DNA from 2 places in the Serratia sp. HNCC26DJ206 genome. Region 1 is predicted to be linked to the other one. Evidence: predicted binding sites of a transcription regulator. Region 1 holds the regulator's gene; the other holds the start of a gene.
The links. The regulator CRP, encoded in region 1, controls carbon source genes, mostly activating them, when cyclic AMP is high. The targets are predictions, from matches to a motif close to ATGTGANNNNNNTCACAT.
Positions count from the first base shown of each region.

Region 1 (4,686 bases):
ATATCAGCTATTTTGGCCCAGAAGCCAATAACTTCGGCCTGCTGGAACAAAGCTTTATCCAGTACGGCGAAAATGGCACTGGTCGCTCGCGCAAATATCTGCACACCTACGATGAAGCCGTACCCTACGATCAGGTACCGGGCACCTTCACGCCGTGGGAGCCGCTGCCAGCCCCCACCGATGTGTTGTTCTACGAAGGGCTGCACGGCGGCGTGGTTGCCGATAAGGTCGATGTCGCCAAGCATGTCGATCTGCTGGTGGGTGTGGTGCCGATCGTCAACCTGGAATGGATCCAGAAATTGGTCCGCGATACCGGCGAGCGCGGCCATTCGCGTGAAGCGGTGATGGACTCCGTCGTACGTTCGATGGAAGATTACATCAGCTACATCACACCGCAGTTCTCGCGTACCCATATCAACTTCCAACGGGTACCGACGGTCGATACCTCCAATCCGTTTGCCGCCAAAGCCATCCCCTCGCTGGATGAAAGCTTTGTGGTGATCCACTTCCGCGGCCTGGATCAGATTGATTACCCTTATCTGCTGGCCATGCTGCAAGGCTCGTTTATCTCGCACATCAATACGCTGGTGGTGCCGGGCGGCAAAATGGGGCTGGCGATGGAGCTGATCATGGCACCGTTGGTGCAACGGCTGCTCGAAGGCAAAAAAATCGAATAACTCTTTTGGGCGCGGCCAATCACCGCGCTTCCCCCTCTGTCATCCTGCACCAGCCACTCCCTCACCAACGACAAAAAATCATTAATGAATGATTTCTCATCGCCGATATTCCTTCTGTGGGCAAAGTGAAATTATCGTTTTAAGCGATGAAGGAGGGGCATAAATGCGCCAATTACCAAAGTTGCAGCAGCTAAAAGCCTTTCAGCAAGTGATACGCTGCGGCAGTATTCGTGGCGCTGCGCGCGCCTTGGCACAGTCTCAACCGGCGGTCAGCCGCTCTATCCAAGAACTGGAACAGACGCTGAAAACCCAGTTGATCGTGCGCAGCAGCAAGGGGATGACGCTGACCGAAACCGGCCATACTTTTGCTGTGCGAATGCAATTAGTGATTGAGGAATTACAGCGCGCCACCGAGGAGATCCAACAGTTGAACCAGCATTCGCAGGGCAGCGTGGCGATCGGTTGTTCCTCGCTACTGGCCGTGACGGTACTCCCAGAACTGGTCGATCTCTTCAAGGCCTCCGCCCCGCAGGCCAATCTGCTGATCCGTGAGGCACAGATCTCCACGCTGTTGCCAGCGTTGCACACGGGCCTGTTGGATTTGGCCATCGGCACGGTGATCCCGGACATGCCATTGCAAGACTTGATCTGTACCCCGCTGTTCAAAGCCCCGTTTTGCATTATTGCGCGCCGAGGACACCCTCTGGCACAGGCAACATCACTGGATCAACTGCACGGAGCCAAATGGCTGCTGCCAGAAACCGACATGGGTTATTACCAGCAACTGCAAACGGTGCTCGGCAGCTTTTATCAGCAATTAACCAATAAGCCCATTCGTTCAGATTCGGCGGTATGTGGATTGAATATGGTGTTGGAGGCGGATTATTTGACCATTGTTGCGCGGGCGATGAACACGCCTTTCCATTTGCAGCAAAAACTGGTGACGTTGCCGATCGACAACCTGCCGCAGGCGCAGTACTGTGTGCTGCACTTACAAAAATCGCCGCTAACCATCACGGCGCGGCGATTTCTGCATTTATTGAGCAACCACTGCCACAGTTACCGCTGGTAGCTTCAGGCCACTTCACAGATTTCAAAGCTGTGGGTGACGCTGGCAGCTTTGCTCAGCATCAGCGAGACCGAGCAATACTTCTCGGCAGACAGGTTAACCGCACGCTCAACAATCTTGTCGCTCAGCCCTTTGCCGGTGACGATAAAATGCAGGTTGATATGGGTAAACAGACGCGGTGCTTCTTCACGGCGCTCCGAGGTCAGTTTTACCTCGCAGTCACGGACATCGTTACGGCCCTTCAGTAGAATCGACATCACATCAATGGCGCTACAACCGCCAACCGACATTAAGACCATTTCCATCGGGCTTGGCGCTTTATCGCCCGCGTTACCGTCCATTAATACCTGATGGCCGGACGCAGACTCGCCCAAGAATGTCAGTCCTTCTACCCACTTAACTCTTGCCTGCATTTTGTACACTCCAGTTAATTTCTCAAAATCAGGGTACGCTTTCGCATAGAAACTGGCAACGGAACCTGATGCTAATCATACTGAAGCGAGACAACACAAGACACCCGCCTCACTCTGTGCTACAAACAGAGCCGCAAGAACTCTTTCCAGGTCACCGATTTCAGGGAATGTCCGAGGAAAGGACCCTATATTGGTATGTTAACAGAATGTAGCTTGCAGCACTTGGCGCAAGTTAATATGCTAGGGTACAAGCGTATTTCTATAACATGCCTCAAAACCTGTTGATAGCCACTCTATAAAACACCGGGCTATAAGCACGTTTTACAGGGAACTCTGACCCCTGTGATACAAGGCAGCGATAACAACAGAGGATAACAGCGAATGGTTCTCGGCAAACCGCAAACAGACCCGACTCTCGAATGGTTCCTGTCTCATTGCCATATCCACAAATATCCATCAAAGAGTACGCTGATTCACCAAGGTGAAAAGGCCGAAACGCTCTACTACATCGTGAAAGGCTCCGTGGCGGTGCTGATCAAGGATGAAGAAGGCAAAGAGATGATTCTGTCCTACCTCAACCAGGGGGATTTCATCGGCGAGCTTGGATTATTTGAAGAAGGCCAGGAGCGCAGTGCCTGGGTTAGAGCGAAAACAGCCTGTGAAGTGGCTGAAATTTCCTATAAGAAATTCCGCCAGTTGATTCAGGTTAACCCGGATATCCTGATGCGCCTGTCTGCGCAGATGGCAAACCGCCTGCAAATCACCTCAGAGAAAGTGGGTAACCTCGCCTTCCTTGACGTTACCGGCCGCATTGCACAAACCCTGCTGAACCTGGCAAAACAGCCCGACGCCATGACTCACCCGGATGGCATGCAAATCAAGATTACCCGCCAGGAAATTGGTCAAATCGTCGGTTGCTCACGTGAAACCGTCGGTCGTATTCTGAAAATGCTCGAAGATCAAAACCTGATTTCTGCCCACGGCAAAACTATTGTCGTTTACGGCACGCGTTAATTATTGAAGAAACGGCGTAGCGATACGCCGTTTTTTTTAACTTCCCCCATTCATCATGTGGCGGCGCCTGATCTACCACCCGGAAGTCAACTATGCACTGCGGCAAACGCTGGTGCTGTGCCTGCCGGTGGTTTTCTTCCTGCTGATGGGCAACCTGCAACTCGGCCTGCTGTTCTCTCTGGTACCTGCCTGCTGCAACATCGCCGGGTTGGATACGCCGCACAAACGCTTTTTCAAACGTCTGGCCGTTGGCGGTTCCCTGTTTGCTCTCAGCAGTTTGCTGCTGCAACAGGCGCTGCTGTGGCATATCCCGTTACCCTTACTGATGCTGGCGATGGCGCTGTTGCTGGGCGTCAGCGGTGAAATCAGCCCGCTGCACGCACGTCTGCTGCCCGCCGCGCTGGTCGCTGCCATCTTTTCTCTCAGCATGGCCGGACACGTGCCGATCTGGCATGCGCCGCTGCTGTATCTGGTCGGCACCGCCTGGTACGGGCTGTTCACCTGGTTCTGGTTCAAACTGTGGAAAGAGCAACCGATGCGCGAATCCCTGAGCCAGCTCTATATCCAGTTGGCAGACTATTTCGAAGCCAAATATTCGCTGCTGACCCAGCACATCGATCCAGAAACCGCACTGCCGCCGCTGCTGCAACGCCAGCAGAAAGTGATGGATCTGATCAGCCTGTTATATCAGCAGTTAAACTTCCTGCCCCATGCCAATAACCAAGAGCAAAAACGCCTGCAACGCACTTTCCAGGTGGCACTCGATCTGCAGGAACACATTACCGTCAGCCTGCATCAGCCAGAAGAAGTGCAAAAACTGGTGGAACAGAGCCAGGCCGAAGCGATTATCCGCCGCAACGCTCAAGTGATCGCCGGGCGTTTGCGCATCGTGGCCAACGATATTCTCTATCACCGGCGTTCAGCGCGTTTCAGTATGAAGAATGAGCTGGCGGCGCTGGAAAAGGTGGCTACGCAGCATGCCGAGAACCCGGTTGGCCAGTTCTGTTTTTACCACTTCAGCCGCATCGCCCGCCTGTTACGCAGCCAACGCCCGCTGTATCAGCGCGATCTGATGGCCAACCAGGCGCGGTTGCCGTTCTGGCCCGCCGTGGTGAGCTACCTGTCGTTGAAGTCCAACGCCCTGCGCAATGCCGCCCGGCTGGGCATCATACTGGCGGTGGGTAGCAGTCTGGGTATGATTTTCAACCTGCCGAAGCCCTATTGGATCCTGCTGACCATTATGCTGGTCAGCCAGAACGGCTATAACGCCACGCGCGTCAGGATCCAACATCGTGCCCTCGGCACGCTGGCCGGGTTAGCGATCGCCGCCGGACTCTTGCAACTGCAACTGCCGGAGCACCTGACGCTGAGCATCATGCTGGCGATCACGCTGGCTGCCTACCTGATCTTGCGCAAAAACTATGGGCTGGCGGTGATGGGGTTTACCGTCACCGCGGTGTATACCCTGCAATTGTTGGCGCTTAACGGCACCCATTTTCTGGTACCGCGCCTG
Region 1 covers NZ_JBXUGP010000034.1:34,504-39,189, reverse strand. Annotated here, with positions in the region: gene AC2A1E_RS20110 (phosphoribulokinase) at 1-677, shown strand, start outside; gene AC2A1E_RS20105 (LysR substrate-binding domain-containing protein) at 841-1,749, shown strand; gene AC2A1E_RS20100 (OsmC family protein) at 1,752-2,159, opposite strand; gene crp (cAMP-activated global transcriptional regulator CRP) at 2,541-3,173, shown strand; gene AC2A1E_RS20090 (YccS/YhfK family putative transporter) at 3,229-4,686, shown strand, end outside.

Region 2 (4,686 bases), on a different contig from region 1:
CTGGTTGGATCGATATTTGCGCAGCGCTTTACCCATGCGCGGGAATGGAAGCTATGGGTAGCCTGCGCTGCGGCAGCAGGGATGGCCAGCGCCTATCATGCACCGTTGGCGGGCAGCCTGTTTATTGCCGAGATCCTGTTCGGCACGCTGATGCTGGCCTCTCTCGGACCGGTGGTAATTGCCGCCGTCAGTGCCCTGCTGGTCACCAACCTGCTCAACGGTGGCCAAGCCCCGTTATACCTTGTGGAGCCACTGGCTGCCCCCTCACCGGTACAATATCTGCTGATGGCACTGTTGGGCGTTTTGGCAGGAATATGTGGCCCGCTGTTCCTGTGGGCAATGTCCGCCAGCGGTCGGGCATTTAGATCGCTGAATCTCAACCCGCCATTACAACTGGCGTTGGGTGGGTTGATCGTCGGGCTTCTTTCCTTGCTGTTCCCTGAAGTGTGGGGGAATGGTTATAGCGTAGTGCAGTCATTGCTCAGCGCACCGCCGGGCATATTGCTGGTGGGCGCGATTTTGATTTGCAAACTGCTGGCGGTGCTGGCCAGCAGTGGTTCTGGTGCTCCTGGTGGCGTATTTACCCCGACATTATTCGTGGGTGCCGCACTGGGATCGCTGTTGGGGCAACTGTGTGCCTTGTGGCCGGAGCTGGGAAGCGCGGTGCCAATACTGATGGCGTTGACCGGTATGGCGACGCTGTTGGCCGCGACCACGCATGCCCCGATCATGGCGTCACTGATGGTATTTGAAATGACCGGGGAATATACCCTGCTCCCCGGCATTCTATTGGCTTGTGTGATCGCCACGACCATCGCGCGCGGGTTACGCGCGCAGTCGGTCTATCACAGCGCGTAGCGATCCATCAGGCCGGAGATATCCAGATACTGCGCCAGTTCGCGCTGTTCGGCACGTGGCAAATAGGGGATCTCACCCAACAGCGGTGCGGGAATACGTTGCTGCAATGCATCAATGGTTTCGGCATAGTGCGCTAAACCTGGGTTGATACGGTTGGCGACCCAACCCAACAATGGTAAGCCATCGTTAAGGATCGATTGTGCGGTCAGCAGCGCATGGCTGACACAGCCCAACTTGATGCCTACCACCAGGATCACCGGCAACTGTTCCTGCACCACCCATTCGGCATAAGGACGCAGATCGTTCATCAATACGCGCCAGCCACCGCTACCCTCTACCACTACGGTATCTGCCTTGGCAGAAAGATGCTGCAACCCACGGCTCATCACGCCGTAGTCAATATCCTGTGTAGCCTGCGCGTGGAAGACCTCATCCAGGCAGGTTATCGGGTTAACTTCGTCATAAGACAAAGGCATAGTGGACGAAGCCTGCAGAACCAAAGCGTCTTTATTTCGAATGCCTTCACTGGTTTCCTGACAACGCGCCGCTATGGGCTTATACCCCGCCGCTGAACGGCCCTGTGCAGCAAATGCCTGCAACAATCCGCGGGAAACCACGGTTTTACCTACGTCGGTATCCGTGCCTGTAACAAATAAGCGCTTTAACATGAATGGATTGCCCTGAAATGCTCCGTTAACAAAAGGATCGCCGCCGATCGCGGCGCGAGTAGCCTGACAGGGAAAAGTCTAGGGGATGCGAACTTGCAGGGGCTTGAGGTAGCTCAATATTTTTGCGGTAAACATTAAGAAATTCTGATAGGAGGAATTTACATTAGCCCTGTAACAGTTTCACCAGCAGCGAACCGTTGTATAGCGCATCTTTTACCAGCGCAGCACCCGGCATGGTGCCTTGATTGAAAAACTGAGTGGATTCAACCTGTACATGCTCACTGTATGCGGGCAAAGATTGCTGGCGGATACAGGAGGCAATCGCCGGATGGAGGATCTCAGCGGCTCGATTTAACGGCGAACCCACCAGGATTTTTTCTGGATTAAACAGATTGACCATGATCGCCACAATGCGCCCGACGCTATGCCCGACGCCAAGAATGATGTCTTTGGCTAATTGATCCCCGGCCAGCGCGGCATCGCACAGAGATTCGACGGTCAAGGGTGCACCGTGTAGCAATGACGTCATTGAGCCACCCAAGCGTTGTTGGGCGATTTCCAGCATGTTTTCAATACTGGCTACCGTTTCCAGGCAACCGTGATTACCGCAATAGCAGCGTTTACCGTAAGGATCGACCTGGGTATGGCCAATTTCCACTACGCTGCGGCTACCGGCATGCAGCACACGACCATTGGTGATCACCCCAGCACCGACGTTATGATCAATCACCACCTGAATCACATTCATGCTACCGCGCGAAGCACCGTACAGCGCCTCGGCCATGGTCCAGGCACAGATATCATGTTGCAGGTAGACCGGCAACCCAGTGAGCGTTGCCAACGCCGGGCCGAGCGCCATTTCTTGCACATCATAGAACGGCATGCGGTGAACAACGCCAGATGCGGTATCGATCATGCCGGGCAAGGTGATGGCGATCGCCGTTAAACGTTCCAGTTTGCTTTGATGGCGAATGAAAAAGCGGTCTATTTCACCCACAATACGTTGCAGTAAGGGGTCGGGGTGTTCAGCATCGAGCGGCAGCAGTTCTTCTACCACCATTTTGCTGCTGAGATCGCGCAGCGCCAGCGTAATGGTTCCACGGCTGATACGAGCAGAAAGGTAATGCCAGGCTTCGGTATCCAACACCAACCCGACCGCCGGGCGGCCACGGCTGCCAATTTCCTGATATTCGGTTTCTTTAACCAGATGCGCTTCAAGCAGCTCACGCACAATCTTGGTGATACTGGCGGGCGCAAGCTGGGCGCGTTTGGATAATTCGATGCGCGAAATCGGCCCCAGCTGATCAATCAGCCGGTACACTGCCCCTGCATTGGTTTGCTTGATTTGATCAATATGCCCAGGCTGCCCATCCGCAATCACAAACCTGCTCCTACTATTTTTCGCGCTTCTAAATAAAGACTAAGGGCTATGGTGGGGCTTTTGGAATACAGCGTCAACTATTTGATTCGTTATGTGATTAACAGCACAAATTCACCGACATTTAGCCTGGAAGCGCGTCTTATTTGTGCAGATTCAGCATTAGCTCCATCAAGGTTTGGGCCGCAACCGTGACTGGACGGTTACGATGATGCACCAACCAGACTTCGGTCATCGCCTCCGGTTCAGCCAGCGGCAGATAGGTGACACCATCAATTTTAACCCGGCCAAATGACGTCGGCAGGATAGAAATCCCTAACCCAGCGGCTACCAGACCGATAATCGTCATTGCCTCGCCCACTTCCTGAGTAATGTAAGGAGCAACTCCAGCATTGGCCAACAGCGCCAGAATTTCGTCATACAGCGCCGTACCGACCTCACGGGAAAAGAAGACGAACGGTTCCTGCGCCAGATCGGTGAAACGCAGCGTGCCAGGCGCAACATGAGTGAGCGGGTGACCATTCGGCACCACTGCCAACAACGGTTCGCGCAGCAGCAACTGATGCTGGAGCGCATCCGGCAAACGGGTATTGCGCATAACCCCCAGATCCAACGCACCGTTCAGCAAAGGCTCGAGCTGCTGCTTGGTATTGATCTCACGCATTTTGATATGCACATTCGGCGACAACTGACGGAACGCCCGCAGGCTGCGTGACACCACGCTGATAAACGGTGCAGAAGAGGTAAAGCCGATCGTCAACTCGCCGATCTCACCGCGCTCAAGCCGAGCGGCCCTTTCTGTCGCACGATTAACCTGATCGAGTACCTGATAGGCCTCCTTGAGAAACATCTCTCCGGCCTGAGTCAGCCCGACGTTGCGGTTATTACGCGCCAACAAGCGCGCGCCGACCATCTCTTCCAACGCCTGGATCTGCTGGCTCAGCGGTGGCTGGGACATGCGCAGCCGCTCCGCCGCGCGGCCAAAGTGCAATTCCTCTGCAACGGCGACAAAATAGCGCAGGTGTCTGAGCTCGATATTCATATTTTTAAAGTCTCAATTGCAATGATTAATATATTAGACAAAAAACTGCCCTCTCCCTATCATTTTGTGACTCAAGATGTGTTTTTGTTCTTCCGAACCCGGTAAGGAAATGCTGTGACAACCCCTATGCGTTCTGCGGCCGCCACATCGCAAGCGCTGCCCCCCGATGAAGTGCCCAAAGTTAGGCGCTCAACGCTGAATAAACACCCCTTTATTGAACGTGGCACTTCGCAATTTACGCGCGTCACCTTGGCCTTGTTCTCTGCCGGATTGGCCACATTTGCCTTGTTGTACTGTGTGCAACCGATCTTGCCGGTACTTTCGCAGGACTTTGGCATCTCCCCCGCCGAAAGCAGCCTTTCGCTTTCCTTTTCGACCGGCTTATTGGCTATCGGCCTGATGTTCACCGGCCCGCTGTCCGATGCCATTGGCCGCAAACCGGTGATGGTGGTGGCCTTGTTACTGGCGGCGATCTGTACGCTAATTTGCGCGTTCATGACCAGTTGGCACAGTATTCTATTCATGCGAGCCCTGATTGGCCTTTCACTGAGTGGCGTGGCCGCGGTTGGCATGACCTATCTGAGTGAGGAGATTCACCCCAGCTTTGTCGCCTTTTCAATGGGGCTGTACATCAGTGGTAACTCCATTGGCGGGATGAGCGGGCGTTTGGTAACCGGTGTACTGACCGATTTCTTCTCATGGCGAATTGCCTTGGCGGTCATTGGGTTGTTCGCGCTGGC
Region 2 covers NZ_JBXUGP010000004.1:49,978-54,663, reverse strand. Annotated here, with positions in the region: gene clcB (voltage-gated ClC-type chloride channel ClcB) at 1-858, shown strand, start outside; gene bioD (dethiobiotin synthase) at 846-1,526, opposite strand; gene mlc (sugar metabolism global transcriptional regulator Mlc) at 1,690-2,907, opposite strand; gene AC2A1E_RS03925 (LysR family transcriptional regulator) at 3,047-3,946, opposite strand; gene AC2A1E_RS03920 (MFS transporter) at 4,073-4,686, shown strand, end outside.
Region 2: the regulator CRP is predicted to act here: its motif matches at 2,999-3,016, upstream of mlc (sugar metabolism global transcriptional regulator Mlc).